DNA from 2 places in the Aeromonas rivipollensis genome. Region 1 is predicted to be linked to the other one. Evidence: predicted binding sites of a transcription regulator. Region 1 holds the regulator's gene; the other holds the start of a gene.
The links. The regulator NrdR, encoded in region 1, represses ribonucleotide reductase genes. The targets are predictions, from matches to a motif close to CACNNTATANNGTG.
Positions count from the first base shown of each region.

Region 2: nrdA (class 1a ribonucleoside-diphosphate reductase subunit alpha) is a predicted target of NrdR. The motif match lies at 1,739-1,752, and genes of this name have one in related genera.

Region 1 is NZ_CP149130.1:3,457,964-3,465,466, forward strand. It holds gene ribBA (bifunctional 3,4-dihydroxy-2-butanone-4-phosphate synthase/GTP cyclohydrolase II) at 1-521, opposite strand, end outside; gene WIR04_RS15695 (riboflavin synthase) at 664-1,317, opposite strand; gene ribD (bifunctional diaminohydroxyphosphoribosylaminopyrimidine deaminase/5-amino-6-(5-phosphoribosylamino)uracil reductase RibD) at 1,372-2,481, opposite strand; gene nrdR (transcriptional regulator NrdR) at 2,779-3,228, opposite strand; gene glyA (serine hydroxymethyltransferase) at 3,381-4,634, opposite strand; gene WIR04_RS15715 (hypothetical protein) at 5,065-5,352, shown strand; gene torS (TMAO reductase system sensor histidine kinase/response regulator TorS) at 5,398-7,503, opposite strand, start outside.
Region 2 is NZ_CP149130.1:2,201,450-2,208,952, reverse strand. It holds gene ubiG (bifunctional 2-polyprenyl-6-hydroxyphenol methylase/3-demethylubiquinol 3-O-methyltransferase UbiG) at 1-492, shown strand, start outside; gene WIR04_RS10090 (HAD-IA family hydrolase) at 492-1,175, shown strand; gene nrdA (class 1a ribonucleoside-diphosphate reductase subunit alpha) at 1,850-4,117, shown strand; gene nrdB (class Ia ribonucleoside-diphosphate reductase subunit beta) at 4,201-5,334, shown strand; gene yfaE (class I ribonucleotide reductase maintenance protein YfaE) at 5,383-5,703, shown strand; gene mltA (murein transglycosylase A) at 5,817-6,968, opposite strand; gene WIR04_RS10065 (DUF1289 domain-containing protein) at 7,119-7,370, shown strand; gene fruA (PTS fructose transporter subunit IIBC) at 7,450-7,503, opposite strand, start outside.

The sequences.
Region 1 (7,503 bases):
CGCGCCATGGTGCCATCCTCGTTGAGGATCTCGACGATGACGGAGGCCGCCTCGTAACCGGCCAGACGGGCCAGATCGCAGCCCGCTTCTGTATGGCCGGCACGGGTCAGCACACCGCCATCCTGCGCCATCAGCGGGAAGATGTGGCCAGGCTGCACCAGATCGGCGGCCTTGGCGTTCGGTGCGACGGCGGCCTGTACGGTGACGGCGCGATCGGCGGCGGAGATGCCGGTGGTCACACCCTCGGCCGCTTCTATGGTCACGGTGAAGGCGGTGGAGAACTGGGCGTTGTTGCGATCGACCATCAGCGGCAGCGCCAGCTGCTTGCAGCGATCCCGGGTCAGGGTCAGGCAGATTAAGCCCCTGCCGTAACGGGCCATGAAGTTGATATCCTCCGGACGGACACAGGAGGCGGCCATGATGAGGTCCCCTTCGTTCTCCCTGTCTTCGTCATCCATCAGGATCACCATCTTGCCCGCCTTGATATCGGCAATGATTTCCTGGGTTGTGCTCAGCGCCATGGGCTACTCCATCAACATGCTTGGGGAATTGAGCCTGCCGGCTCGGCTTGATACTGCATCATTGTCTGCTAGATGGGGGCGCGGGGCCCCATTTCAATCGGAGCGGGATCACAGAACCGTATTTTGCCCGCTCGCCTGCCTGTCAGATAAACCCGGATCGGGCCAGGGTCTCCAGGGTCAGGCTGGATCCGCCCTGCTCCTGCGCCCTGCCCTGCATCAGTCGCTCCAGATAACGGGCGATTTGATCCACCTCCAGGTTCACCCTGTGGCCCGGTTTCCAGCGCGTTATGGTGGTCTCCTGGGCGGTGTGGGGCACTATCGTCAGGCGGAACAAGTCCCCCTGCACGGCGTTGACCGTCAGGCTGATGCCATCCACCGCAATCGACCCCTTCTCGGCGATGTAGCGGGAGAGCTCCGTCGGCGCCTGGATCCAGTACTCGATGGCGCGGCCGCTGCTGGACTTGCTCTTCACCTCGCCTATGCCGTCCACATGGCCAGAAACCAGGTGGCCGCCGAGGCGGGAGCTCGGCATCAGCGCCTTCTCGAGGTTCACCGGATCCCCCACCTTGGCCTCGGCAAAGCCGGTGCGAGAGAGCGTCTCAAGGGAGACGTCCGCGGTGTAGCTGTTGTCCCCCAGGGCCACCACGGTCAGGCAGACGCCGTTGGTGGCGATGGAGTCGCCCAGCTTGACGTCGCCAAAGTCCAGGGTCGGGGCATGGACTGTGAGGGCCATGTCATCCCCCTGGCGGCGCAGGGCGGCCAGGGTCCCCATGGCTTCGATAATTCCGGTAAACATGCAGATCACCTTGATAATGACGGGGCCGAATCGGCCCCGATAGACAGTGAAAAATCAGGCAATTTTCGCTGTGATGCGAATATCCTGCCCCACCAGGCGCACATCCTTGAGAGTGAGCTTGGGGGCCTGGAACAGCTTGGTCAACTCCGGCAGGTGGAACAGGCCGCGTCCCTCGTCCCCCAGCAGCTTGGGGGCCTGATAGAGCACCAGCTCGTCCACCAGCCCCTTGGCCAGCAGAGCGCCGCACAGCCTGGGGCCCGCCTCCACCAGCACAGAGTTGATGTTCTGCTTGGCCAGCAGCATGAAGAGGCTGACCAGATCCAGCTTGCCATCCAGCAGCGGCAGGGTCAGCTGCTGCACCCAGGCCGGCCAGTCCCCGTCGACCTTGTGACGGGCCAGCAGCACGGGGCCCTCGCTCTGGAACAGGGGCAGGTCCGGGGTGAGCCGGTTTTGGGAATCGACGATGACCCGCAGCGGCTGGCGCAGGGTCTCCCTGGGATAGCTGGCCTTGACCGAGGCCGGCAGCTCGTCCCAGCGCACGTTGAGGGAGGCGCCGTCGGCCAGCACCGTCTCGGCGCTGGAGAGCACCGCATCGTGGCGGGCACGCAGCCGCTGCACGTCGCGGCGCGCCTCCGGGGAGGTGATCCACTGGCTCTCGCCGCTCGCCATGGCGGTGCGACCGTCCAGGCTGGCGCCGAGCTTGACCGTCACCTGCGGGAAGGCGGTGCGCATCCGCTTGAAGAAGCCCGGGTTAAGGGCCTCGGCCTCGGCGCTGAGCAGGCCGAAGTCGGTCTTGATGCCCGCCTCGGAGAGCATGCGCAGGCCGCGTCCCCCCACCTGGGGATTGGGATCCACCATGGCGGCGACCACCCGGGTCACGCCGGCCTTGATCAGCGCCTCGGCGCAGGGGGGGGTGCGACCGTGATGGGAGCAGGGCTCCAGGGTCACATAGGCGGTGGCGCCGCGGGCCTCTTCACCGGCGGCATGCAGGGCATAGACCTCGGCATGAGGTTCACCGGCACGCTGGTGCCAGCCCTCCCCCACCACCACGCCGGCCTTCACCAGCACGGCGCCCACACAGGGATTGGGGGCCGTGGTGTAACGGCCGCGGCGGGCCAGTTCGAGGGCCCGACTCATCCATTGGTAATCATCTTGACTAAACATCTGGGCTCCTCTGACATAACATCCCGGCTTTGCGCAGCATCGTAGGTTCGATTAGCGCAGCGTAATCGGACGCGGCAACATGGGTTAGCAGAAAGACTTACTTCTCCAGCTTGGCGATCTCTTCGCCAAACTCGCGGATGTCCTCAAACCTGAGGTAGGGGGAGCGAAGCGGATATCACCTTGCCCACCCGATAGCATTACTTCTCCAGCTTGGTGATCTCTTCACCGAATTCGCGAATGTCCTCAAACCTGAGGTAGGGGGAGCGAAGCGGATATCACCTTGCCCACCCGATAGCATTACTTCTCCAGCTTGGCGATCTCTTCACCGAATTCGCGGATGTCCTCGAAGCTACGATAGACGGAGGCGAAGCGGATATAGGCCACCTTGTCCAGGCTCTTGAGCTCATCCATCACCAGGTTGCCCACCAGCTGGGAGGCGACTTCGCGCTCGCCGGTGGCACGCAGCCGGGACTTGATGTGGTTGACCCCCTTTTCGATGGCCTCCATGCTCACCGGCCGCTTCTCCAGGGCCCGCAGTATGCCGGCCCGCAGCTTGTCTTCATTGAAGGGCTCGCGGGAGCCGTTGGACTTGATGACACGGGGCATCACCAGCTCGGCCATCTCGAAGGTGGTGAAGCGCTCGTGGCAGAGCAGGCATTCACGACGGCGGCGCACCTGATGGCCTTCTGCCACCAGACGGGAGTCGATCACCTTGGTATCAACGGCACTACAGAAAGGGCAATGCATCTGACCTCCGGCGTTAACGGAAAAGGCACCTGCCCCGCGGGGTCAGGATCTTGGCCGGCCAGTGTAGCACGGCCATCCAAAGCCGGTAAAAGCCCAGAAAAAACAATGCCACCCTAAGGTGGCATTGGTCTCAAACCAGACTGTCTGGCCGATCAGGCATAGACAGGGAAGCGGCGGCAGATGTCCAGCACCTTCTCGCGCACTGTGGCCAGCACGGCGTCGTTGTCGTGGTTGTCCAGCACGTCGCAGATCCAGTTGGTCAACTGGATGGACTCGGCTTCCTTGAAACCACGGCGGGTGATGGCCGGGGTACCGATCCGCACACCGGAGGTGACGAAGGGGGAGCGCGGGTCATTCGGCACCGAGTTCTTGTTGACGGTGATGTTGGCCTTGCCGAGCGCGGCATCGGCGTCCTTACCGGTCAGCTCGCGGCCGATCAAATCAACCAGCATCAGGTGGTTGTCGGTACCGCCGGAGACAATCTTGTAACCGCGCTCCATGAAGGTGGCGGCCATGGCCTTGGCGTTCTTGACGACCTGGGCCTGGTAGGTCTTGAACTCGGGCTCCAGTGCTTCCTTGAAGGCCACGGCCTTGCCGGCGATGACGTGCATCAGCGGGCCGCCCTGACCACCCGGGAAGACGGCGGAGTTCAGCTTCTTGTACAGATCTTCGTCGTCAGCGGCGGAGAGGATCAGACCACCACGGGGACCGGCCAGGGTCTTGTGGGTGGTGGAGGTGACCACGTGGGCGTGGGGCACCGGGTTCGGGTAGACGCCTGCGGCAATCAGACCGGCCACGTGAGCCATGTCGACGAACAGGTAGGCACCGATCTTGTCGGCGATTTCGCGCATGCGGGCCCAGTCGACCACGCCAGAGTAGGCGGAGAAGCCACCTATCATCATCTTCGGCTTGTGCTCAACGGCCAGGCGCTCCATCTCGTCATAGTCGATCTTGCCGGACTCATCGATGCCGTAGGGGATGATGTTGTACAGCTTGCCGGAGAAGTTGACCGGGGAGCCGTGGGTCAGGTGACCACCGTGGGCCAGGTTCATGCCCAGCACTGTGTCGCCCGGCTGCAGCAGGGCCATGTAGACGGCGCTGTTGGCCTGGGAGCCGGAGTGCGGCTGCACGTTGGCATAGGTGGCACCAAACAGTTCCTTGGCGCGCTCGATGGCCAGGGTTTCGACCACGTCGACGTACTCGCAACCACCGTAGTAACGCTTGGCCGGATAGCCTTCAGCGTACTTGTTGGTCAACTGGGAGCCCTGGGCTTCCATGACACGGGGGCTGGTGTAGTTCTCAGACGCGATCAGCTCGATATGTTCTTCCTGACGACGGGTTTCGTCTGTGATGGCCTGCCACAGCTCTGGATCATAGCCGGCGATGGTCATGTCACGTTTCAACATCCGTTTATCTCCTGAAAATCGTTTGCGCGATAGGTGAAGTGGGCCCGCGCATTGTAACGTGAGCTGGATCAAAGAGACAGTCCAACCACCCAAAAACTTGTTTATAAAATGTAAAATACGTCGCAATTTTCGAAGCCGGAAACCCCTCTTCCCCCTCGCCTCTCGCGGGGCCCGCGTGCCCTCCGCCGACTTGCCCCCTCCTGGATCGCCCGACATTCCTCTCTGACCCGCCCTCCGAGTCCTCCCCAACGGAGGGCAAAAACCAGAGCCAGATCATGGATATAGCATTTACTAACAGATAACATCTTTAGACGGTACAACGGCTGCGAAGCCTGGCGAGCGGCCATGGGCTGGCAACGGCAGGGCCCTTTGGCGCACAGGGTCACACCAGAGCCCTGCATTTGCCTCTCTCACCACAAGGGGAAACGCCATGATGGATCATCTGATGCTGTTCGTGATTGTCGCTGTCTTTGCCATCTTCTACTGGGTCTACTACACCGGCAGCCGCAAGGGAGTCTGTACCGCCAACTGGGAGACACTGCCCACCCGGGAGCAGTACCTGGCGGCCCACCCCGAGGCCGTCGATGGAGATCTCATCTTCTGCATCCATTGCGGCCATCATCAGCAGCTCGAGGTGGGGGTGGTGCACCAGACCGACTACCGGCGCCAGCACATCTGCCCCCGCTGCAAGCAGGCGCTCTATAGAGACGAGACGTAAAGAGAGTAGGGGCGGGTCAGCCGCAGGTGGCAGGTCAACCTGAGGCTAATGTGGGGTCGTCAGGTGCCTCTCCTGCCACGCCTTGAGCGTCGCCACCGCCGCATCAAACTCCCCGGTCAGCCCTGCCGGATCAGCGTCACCCGCCTCCAGGGCGGCGCACTGCGCGGCAAAGTCATCCAGCCCGAGCGCCAGGGCACTGCCCTTGAGCTTGTGGGCCATCCCCTTGCGCTCTCCCCCCTCGCACCGCACCAGCGCGGCCACCAGCGCCGCCCCCTGGGATTCAAACAGTCCGATGAGCTGACGGATGCGCTGGCTGCCGAGCAAGGCCAGATCGGCGTCCAGCACGGGATTGGCGGCCTGGGGGGCGGGCGGGCTGACGGCGCCCTCCCTCGCGCCCGGCGGGGCCTGCGTTGTCTCTCCCTGGAACTGGCGGTCGATGGCGCTGGCCAGCGCCGCCAGGCGCACCGGTTTGCCCACAAAGTCCGCGAAGCCCGCCTCCAGACAGAGACGGATATCCTCGGGATACATCTGGGCCGAGATGGCGATGGCGGGCAGGGGGCGCTCGTGCACCTCCTCGCTGATGGCGGCCAGATCCTCGCGCAGGGTCAGACCGTCCATGTCCGGCAGACTGATGTCGAGCAGCGCCAGATCGAAACCCCGCTCCGTCACCCGCGCCAACGCAGATCGCCCGTCTTCCGCCAGGGTGACACTGTGGCCTAGGCGCACCAGCATGCCCTCGGCCACCAGCCGGTTGATCTCGTTGTCCTCCACCAGCAGGATGTCGCGCGGCTGGCCGAGGTGCAGCGGCTGGGCCGCGGCCGGCAACTGGGCGGCCGAGCGTTGCAGGGGCAGGCTGAAGCTGAAGCGGCAACCCTCCCCGGGGCGGCTGTCGAGGTGCAGCTCACCCCCCATGGCGGCCACCAGCTTGCGACTGATGGCAAGCCCGAGTCCGGTGCCCCCCTGATGCCCCATGTCCCGCTTGCGCTGGCGGAACGCCTCGAATACCGCCTCCTGCTCATGCACAGGAATACCGGGGCCGGTATCGCTCACCGCAAACAGGATACAGGGCTCGGCGCAGGGGCCACCGCATGGGAGGGGGCTCACCTCGAGGCAGATCCGCCCCCTGGCGGTGAACTTGACCGCGTTGCCCAGGAGGTTCGCGAGCACCTGACGCAGCTTGCCCAGATCCCCTTCCACCACGGGGGGCAAAGTGGGGGCGTATTCCAGTACCAGGGCCACTCCTCTGGCCTCTGCCTTGGGCCTGAACAGGGCGCTCAGCTCATCCACCAGCTGATGCAGCGGGAAAGGTTCCCGGCGCGCCTCCAGGTGGCCCGCCTCGATTTTGGAGTAGTCGAGGATGTCATTGAGGATCTCCAGCAAGGATTCGCCACTGTGCTCGATGGCGGCGAGATAGCGCCGCTGGGTTTCGCTCAGGTGGGTATCTTCCAGCAGGGTCAGCCCCCCCAGAATGCCGTTCATGGGGGTGCGAATTTCATGGCTCATGGTGGCGAGGAAGACCGACTTGGCCCGGTTGGCCTGCTCCGCCTCGGCGCGGGCCAGGCGCTGATTCTCCACCTCCTCGTTGAGACGCTGGTTGGCGTGGCTGAGCTGCACAGTCCGCTCCACCACCCGTGACTCCAGATCCCGCTGATAGCGGCCCAGCTCGACGGCATTGTCACGAAACACCTGCAGGGCCCGCCCCAGCTCCGCCAGCTCGTCACGGCCCGTCCCTGCGATCGGGTCCAGAGGGGCCAGATCCCCGCGCGCCAGCCGGCTCATCCCCGCCACCGCCCGTTGCAGCGGCCAGACGATGCGGCCGTAGACCATGCGCCACATCAACAGCATCAGCAGCACCAAGGTAAGCAGACCTATCCCCATCAGAGCCTGCTCCAGCAGCCTGAGACGCTGGCTTAACGCCTGCTGGCTCTCTCCCAGGGAGTCGCGGGCACGGCTTACCAGCTCACCGACCTGCTGGTTGAGGCTGCTCATCAAGGCCTCATTGGCGCTGGCCAGCACCCGCAGCGCCTCTCCCTTGCCGAGCCAGTCGCTGCGCAGCTGCACCAGCTCGTCGCTCTGCGCCAGCAGGGTCAGCGCCTGCTCCACCCCCTGGCGGCGGGCCGGATCCGTCACAGCCCCGGCCCGCAGCTGCAA
Region 2 (7,503 bases), 1.3 Mb from region 1:
GTGACCGGCATCGACATGGGCAAGGAGCCCCTCGGGGTCGCCCGCCTGCACGCTCTCGAGCAGGGGGTGGAGCTCGAATACCGCCAGATGACCGCCGAGGCCCACGCGGACGAAGCCCCGGGCCAGTATGACGTGGTCACCTGCATGGAGATGCTGGAACACGTGCCGGATCCCGCCTCCGTGCTGCGCGCCATCGCCACCCTGGTGCGCCCGGGGGGCAAGGTGTTTGTCTCCACCATCAATCGCAACCCGAAAGCCTACCTGATGATGATCCTGGGGGCCGAGTACCTGCTGAAGATGGTGCCCAAGGGCACCCATGATCACAAAAAGTTCATCACCCCCGCCGAACTGTGTCGCATGGGTGAAGCTGCGGGCCTCTTGGTGCGGGACATGAGCGGGGTGCACTACGCACCGCTCTCCAACAGCTTCAAGCTCGGCAAGAACGTCGACGTCAACTACATGGTGGCCTTCGTGCGCCCGGAGTCAGTCTGATGAGCACCGACAAGGCGCCCCTGCGCTGCGTGCTGTTCGATCTGGATGGCACCCTGCTCGACACGGCACCGGATCTGGGTGCCGCCGTCAACCATGTGTTGATAAGCGAAGGCTTTGCCCCGCTGCCCGAGGCCATCATCCGCCAGACCACCTCCCACGGCGCCCTCGGGCTGCTCAGGGCGGGCCTCGGCGACGATCTGCTGGAAGAGCTGGGGGCCAGCCGCCTTCGCACCGCCCTGCTCGACCATTACGCAGCCAACCTCTGCGTCGGCACTCGTCCCTATGAGGGGATGCTGGATCTCATCGAATGGCTCGACGAGAAGAAGCTGCCCTGGGGCATAGTCACCAACAAGCCGGGCTTTCTCACCGAGCCGCTCTTGGCCGCCCTGCCGGCGCTCGCCAGCTGTGGCGTCACCGTCAGTGCCGACACCCTGCCGGTGCGCAAGCCAGATCCCGCCCCCATGTTCTTTGCCTGCGAGCGGCTCGGGGTCGAGGCGGCACATTGCCTCTATGTAGGTGACCATGTGCGGGACATAGAGGCGGGCCGCAACGCCGGCATGCGTACCGCGGTGGCGGGCTGGGGCTACCTGAGCGAGGACGAGGATACCGCCGACTGGGGCGCGGATCTGCAATTCGACACAGTGCAGGCCCTGCACCACTGGCTGCGCTACGAACTGACCTGATCCAGACCTGCACTGCACTGCATAAACGGTATAAGTGGAACATCGGGGGGCTGATCTGCAGTTCGACGCCCTACAAGGCAGGCCCGCCACCACTGGCTGCGCTACGAGCTGATCTGAGCCAGTCCTGTGCCAGCACTGCATAACGCTATAGATGGATCATCCGGGCAGCTTTAACGTCAGAGGGTTGCCAGATGAGCACGGCGCTCATTCGCCGAGCCGCACAATGGCAATGACAGGGGGCGCAGATGCGCCCCCTGTTTTGAGGGGATGACAAGCGCGTGCCTGCGGGGACAGGACAGCTTTTGACCCTGGCTGCACAAGGGATAACCAGGCTGAATTTGCTAGTAAAAACACCCTCTTTTCGCAAGCAAAAAAAGTTATTTAAATTTTCCATCTTCGATCATCGGACTTGCATTTGCCGGATCGGACGCATGAAAACCCACTCACTGTGAGCAGTCACTAACTCGAGCCCGAACACCCACAATTTATCCACAGCTAATGCGTTATCCACAGATTGCAATGCCGTGCCGACCTCACTATCTTGTAGTTCGAATTTAAAATAACACTATATCTTGTGATTCATGGCGCACTTCACCCCCAGGCCACCCTAGAGAAGGGAACCCTGGATGCGAGGCGCCATGGTTTTTCGGGAATCAACTAAAGGTCATCAGCCAATGAACTTGTTTGTGACGAAGCGTAACGGCCACAAAGAACCCATCGATCTGGATAAAATTCACCGCGTGCTCGACTGGGCCGCAGAGAAGCTCGACAACGTGTCGGTCTCCCAGGTGGAGCTCAAGTCCCACATCCAGTTCTATGACGGTATCCGTACCGCCGATATCCACGAAACCGTCATCAAGGCCGCTGCTGACCTGATCTCCGAACAGAGCCCGGATTACCAGTACATGGCCGCCCGCCTGGCCATCTTCCACCTGCGCAAGAAGGCCTATGGCCAGTTCGAGCCGCCCCACCTCTACCAGCACGTTGCCCGTCTGGTAGACATGGGCAAGTACGACAAGCACCTGTTGACCGACTATACCCAAGCCGAATTCGAGGAGCTCAACGCCCATCTCGACCACTGGCGTGACATGGACTTCTCCTACGCGGCGGTCAAGCAGCTCGAAGGCAAGTACCTAGTGCAGAACCGCGTCACCGGCGAAATTTACGAGAGCCCGCAGTTCCTCTACATCTTGGTGGCGGCCTGCCTCTTCTCCAAGTATCCGAAAGATACCCGTCTGGACTACATCAAGCGTTTCTACGATGCGGTCTCGACCTTCAAGATCTCCCTGCCCACCCCCATCATGAGCGGCGTGCGCACCCCGACCCGTCAGTTCAGCTCCTGCGTGCTGATCGAGTGCGACGACAGCCTGGATTCCATCAATGCCACCGCCAGCGCCATCGTACGTTACGTCTCCCAGCGCGCGGGCATCGGCATCAACGCCGGTCGCATCCGTGGCCTCGGCAGCCCCATCCGTGGCGGCGAAGCCTTCCACACCGGCTGCATCCCCTTCTACAAGTATTTCCAGACTGCCGTGAAGTGCTGCTCACAGGGCGGCGTGCGCGGCGGCGCGGCCACCCTGTTCTACCCCCTGTGGCACACCGAGGTGGAGAGCCTGCTGGTGCTCAAAAACAACCGCGGTGTGGAAGAGAACCGGGTCCGTCACATGGACTACGGGGTGCAGATCAACAAGCTGATGTACCAGCGTCTCATCAAGGGCGGCGACATCACCCTGTTCTCCCCCTCCGACGCACCGGGTCTGTACGACGCCTTCTTCGCGGATCAGGACAAGTTCGAGCAGCTCTACGTCAAGTACGAGCAGGATCCGTCCATTCGCAAGAAGACCCTCAAGGCCGTGGATCTCTTCTCCCTGATGATGCAGGAGCGCGCCGGTACCGGTCGCATCTACATCCAGAACGTGGATCACTGCAACACCCACAGCCCCTTCGATCCGAGCGTGGCCCCGGTGCGCCAGTCCAACCTCTGTCTCGAGATTGCGCTGCCCACCAAGCCGCTCAACAACGTGGATGACGAAGAGGGCGAGATCGCCCTGTGCACCCTGTCCGCCTTCAACCTCGGCGCCATCGAGAAGCTGGAAGACCTGGAAGAGATGGCGGATCTGGCCGTGCGCGCCCTGGATGCGCTGCTGGATTATCAGGATTATCCGCTGAAAGCCGCGATGAAGGGCAGCATGAACCGCCGCACCCTGGGGATAGGCGTCATCAACTACGCCTACTACCTGGCCAAGAACGGCGCTCGCTACTCCGACGGCTCTGGCCTAGCCCTGACCCACCGCACCTTCGAGGCGATCCAGTACTACCTGCTGAAGGCCTCCGTGCAGCTGGCCCGCGAGTTCGGCCCCTGCCCGGCCTTCAACGAGACCACCTATGCCCAGGGGATCCTGCCCATCGATACCTATAAAAAGGATCTCGATGTGCTGTGCAACGAGCCGCTGCACCTGGACTGGGAGTCCTTGCGTGAAGAGATCAAGACAGTGGGTCTGCGCAACTCCACCCTGACCGCCCTGATGCCGAGCGAGACCTCCAGCCAGATCTCCAACGCCACCAACGGCATAGAGCCGCCGCGCGGCCTGGTCTCGGTCAAGGCCTCCAAGGACGGCATCCTCAAGCAGGTGGTACCCGAGTACCATCGCCTGAAAGATCAGTACGAACTGCTCTGGAAGCAGCCGAGCGTCGACGGTTATCTGCAGCTGGTCGGCATCATGCAGAAGTTTGTGGATCAGGCGATCTCCGCCAACACCAACTACGACCCGGCCCGTTTCGAAGGCAACAAGGTCCCGATGAAGCAGCTGCTCAAGGACTTGCTGACCGCCTACAAATACGGCCTCAAGACCCTCTACTATCACAACACCCGTGATGGTGCGGACGATGCCCAGACCGATCTGCAAGACGACGGTTGCGCCGGCGGGGCTTGTAAAATATAAGTCGCAGCACGATCTGATGAACCGGGCGGGAGCATGAAGCTCCCGCCCTCCTGTTTCCTCTCATTCAAGACATTCAAATCACCATGGCTTATTCAACTTTCTGCCAGACCCAGAACGACCAGCTCAAGGAGCCGATGTTCTTCGGCCAGTCGGTCAACGTGGCCCGTTATGATCAGCAAAAGCACGACATCTTCGAGCGGCTGATCGAGAAGCAACTCTCCTTCTTCTGGCGTCCGGAAGAGGTAGATGTGTCCCACGATCGCATCGACTACCAGGCCCTGCCGCCCCACGAGCAGCACATCTTCATCTCCAACCTGAAGTACCAGACCCTGCTGGACTCCATCCAGGGTCGCAGCCCGAACGTGGCGCTGCTGCCGCTGGTCTCCATCCCGGAGCTGGAGACCTGGATCGAGACCTGGGCCTTCTCCGAGACCATCCACTCTCGCTCCTACACCCATATCATCCGCAACATCGTCAACAACCCGGGACAGGTGTTCGACGACATCGTCACCAACGAGCAGATCCTCAAACGTGCCGGCTCCATCAGCCACTACTACGACGATCTGATCGAGGCAACCGCCCTCTACCACCTGCACGGTGAAGGCACCCACAGAGTGGGTGGCCGCGAGGTCTCCATCAGCCTGCGGGCGCTGAAGAAGAAGCTCTATCTGTGCCTGATGAGTGTCAATGCCCTGGAGGCGATCCGCTTCTACGTCAGCTTCGCCTGCTCCTTTGCCTTCGCCGAGCGCGAGCTGATGGAGGGCAACGCCAAGATCATCAAGATGATCGCCCGTGACGAGGCCCTGCACCTGACCGGCACCCAGCATATGCTGAACCTGATGCGCACCGGCCAGGATGATCCCGAGATGGCCGAGATCGCCGCCGAGTGCGAGCAGGCCTGCTTCGAGATCTTCAAGGAAGCGGCCGAGCAGGAGAAGGAGTGGGCCGAGTACCTGTTCCAGGACGGTTCCATGATCGGCCTGAACAAGGACATCCTCTGTCAGTACGTGGAGTACATCACCAACCTGCGCATGGCGGCGGTCGGCCTGCAGCCAGCCTTTATTGGCGCCAAGCAAAACCCCATTCCCTGGATCAACACCTGGCTCTCCTCCGACAACGTGCAGGTGGCGCCTCAGGAAGTGGAGGTGAGCTCCTACCTGGTCGGCCAGATCGACAGCGAAGTGCACGCCGACGATCTGGGTGATTTCGAGCTGTGATGAGGGGCGGCCTCGGCTGGTACGCCATGATGCGGGAGAACTAAGTCCGTGAGTGACGCCACCGCCACCCTGTGCACGCCCCTGCACGCCTCCCCCACTGCTCCGGAGGGGCAAGCCCCACAGGTACAGACCCTGGACGACGTGCTTTATCCCCATCCGGACGAGAGCGTGCTGGAGACTCTGGAGCGCCACGGCCATCACGTGGAGTTCCAGTGCCGCAGCGGCTATTGCGGTGCCTGCCGCACCCCCTTGCTGGCAGGCAAGGTGCACTACGCCGCTGTGCCGCTCGCCTTTGTCTCCCAGGGGGAGTGCCTCCCCTGCTGCTGCCAGCCGGTCGGTGCCATCCGGCTGGATATCAAGAAGGTCTGACCCCACCTGGGCTGAATCGCGCCCAACAAAAAGCCGCCGGAGCAATCCGGCGGCTTTTTTTATCTCTTCATCTTTTCTCGGGCGCCCCGTGCAGACGCCCGTACCACAGAGGATTACAGCCAGGGCGCTGCGGTCGGCCCATGGTGCAGGCCCAGCTTCCAGACCCGGCCAAAGTGCTTGTAGTGACCGGCGGCCACACCGGCCTTCTCCCCCATGCCGTGATAGAGGTCGAGGTGACCCTTCTTCACGGCGCCACCCACATCCAGTGCGATCAGCAGGCGCAGCTGGTGTTTGCCGGTCCAGTTACCCGCCTTGTCGAGCAGCGGCACCTCCGCAAGGATGGGGGTGCCCATGGGTAGCAGGGTCTTGTCGGCAGCCACCGCCGCCATGGGCAGCAGCGGAATGCCGGCGGCGCCCACCACGTCGTTGGTGGGGCGACGCTCGAAGAAGACATAGGAGGGATTCTGCTCGACCAGCTCCTTGACGTTTGCCTCCGGCTGGCGATTGGCCCACTCCTTGATGGCCTTCATGGACATCTGCTCCTTGGGCACCTCGCCCCGGTCGATCAGCACCCGGCCTATGCTGACATAGCCGTGGCCGTTCTTGCCGCTGTAACCGAGGTACTGCAACCTGTCGTCATCGCCGTAGTGCACGAAGCCGGAGCCCTGTACGTCCATCAGGAAGTTGTCGATTAGGGACTTGCTGTAGCCCAGCTCCAGTCCACGGTTGGCCAGGGCCCCCTGATGGATCTCGGCACGACTCGGGCAGCGGCCACCGCACTTGGGCATGGCATAGATGGGGTACTTGTACCTGGCATCCGGGCGGTGGCGCACCTCCAGCACCGGCGAGTAGTAGCCGGTGAAGAGCACGTTGCCCATGCGATCGGCACCGCCCAGCTGGGCCAGGCTGATGCCGTACTGGGTGATATGGGCCGGATCACCGCCATTGGCCACCCAGCGGGAGAGCTGACGATAGAGCTCGCCATAGCGGCGGGTCATCTTGCCGGAGCGCTCCAGCACCAGCCGGCTCTGGGGGCCGAACTTGCTAAAATCCGACCCCTGACGGCTGTTGACCCGCTCCACCCGCACCAGATCCCCGGGCAGGGCACCATCCAGATACTGCTTGCCCAGATTCTCGGGCACCTCGCAGTTCAGAAAACATCCGGATTCCACCTTCTTCTGGGGCACCTTGGCGGGTTCAGGGTTGCCCGCACAACCGGCCAGCCCCACGACGGCGGCGGCCAGCCAGTACGCATGTTTATTCATATGTCCTCATATAACACCGAGCATCATGTTCGGCGGGGAAGATGCCAAATTTGCCAGGGGAAAGCAAACGCCATCCGCCCCCGGACGCCCTATTTCTCCAAAGGGGATCTTCTGGGTTATAACAAGGTGACAAGATGTGAGAGGTCGTGGATGGAACAGCTCGAAATCTTCCCCCTGACAAGCCCCTGCGTCGGGGTCTGTGAAGTGAACAACAAGGGATATTGCAAGGGGTGCCTGCGCAGCCGGGAAGAGCGCTTCAACTGGCTCGTCATGACCCCGACCCAGCAGCAGGAGGTGATGCGCCTGTGCCGTAACCGCAAGGCGCGGGTCGAAGCCGCCCGCCGCAAGGCCAGAGAGGGTGAACCCGTCGAGCCGCCATCGCAACCCGGCTGGGATTTCTGACCCCTTCCCTGCCCTCCTTCTGCCCACCAAAACAAAAGGCGGCCCGCAGGCCGCCTTGTCATTCATCAGATGGAACCAGTCAGGCCGTTGCCAGCTTGGCCTGCTCCTCGCCGCGCTTGAGCATGGCGTAGGA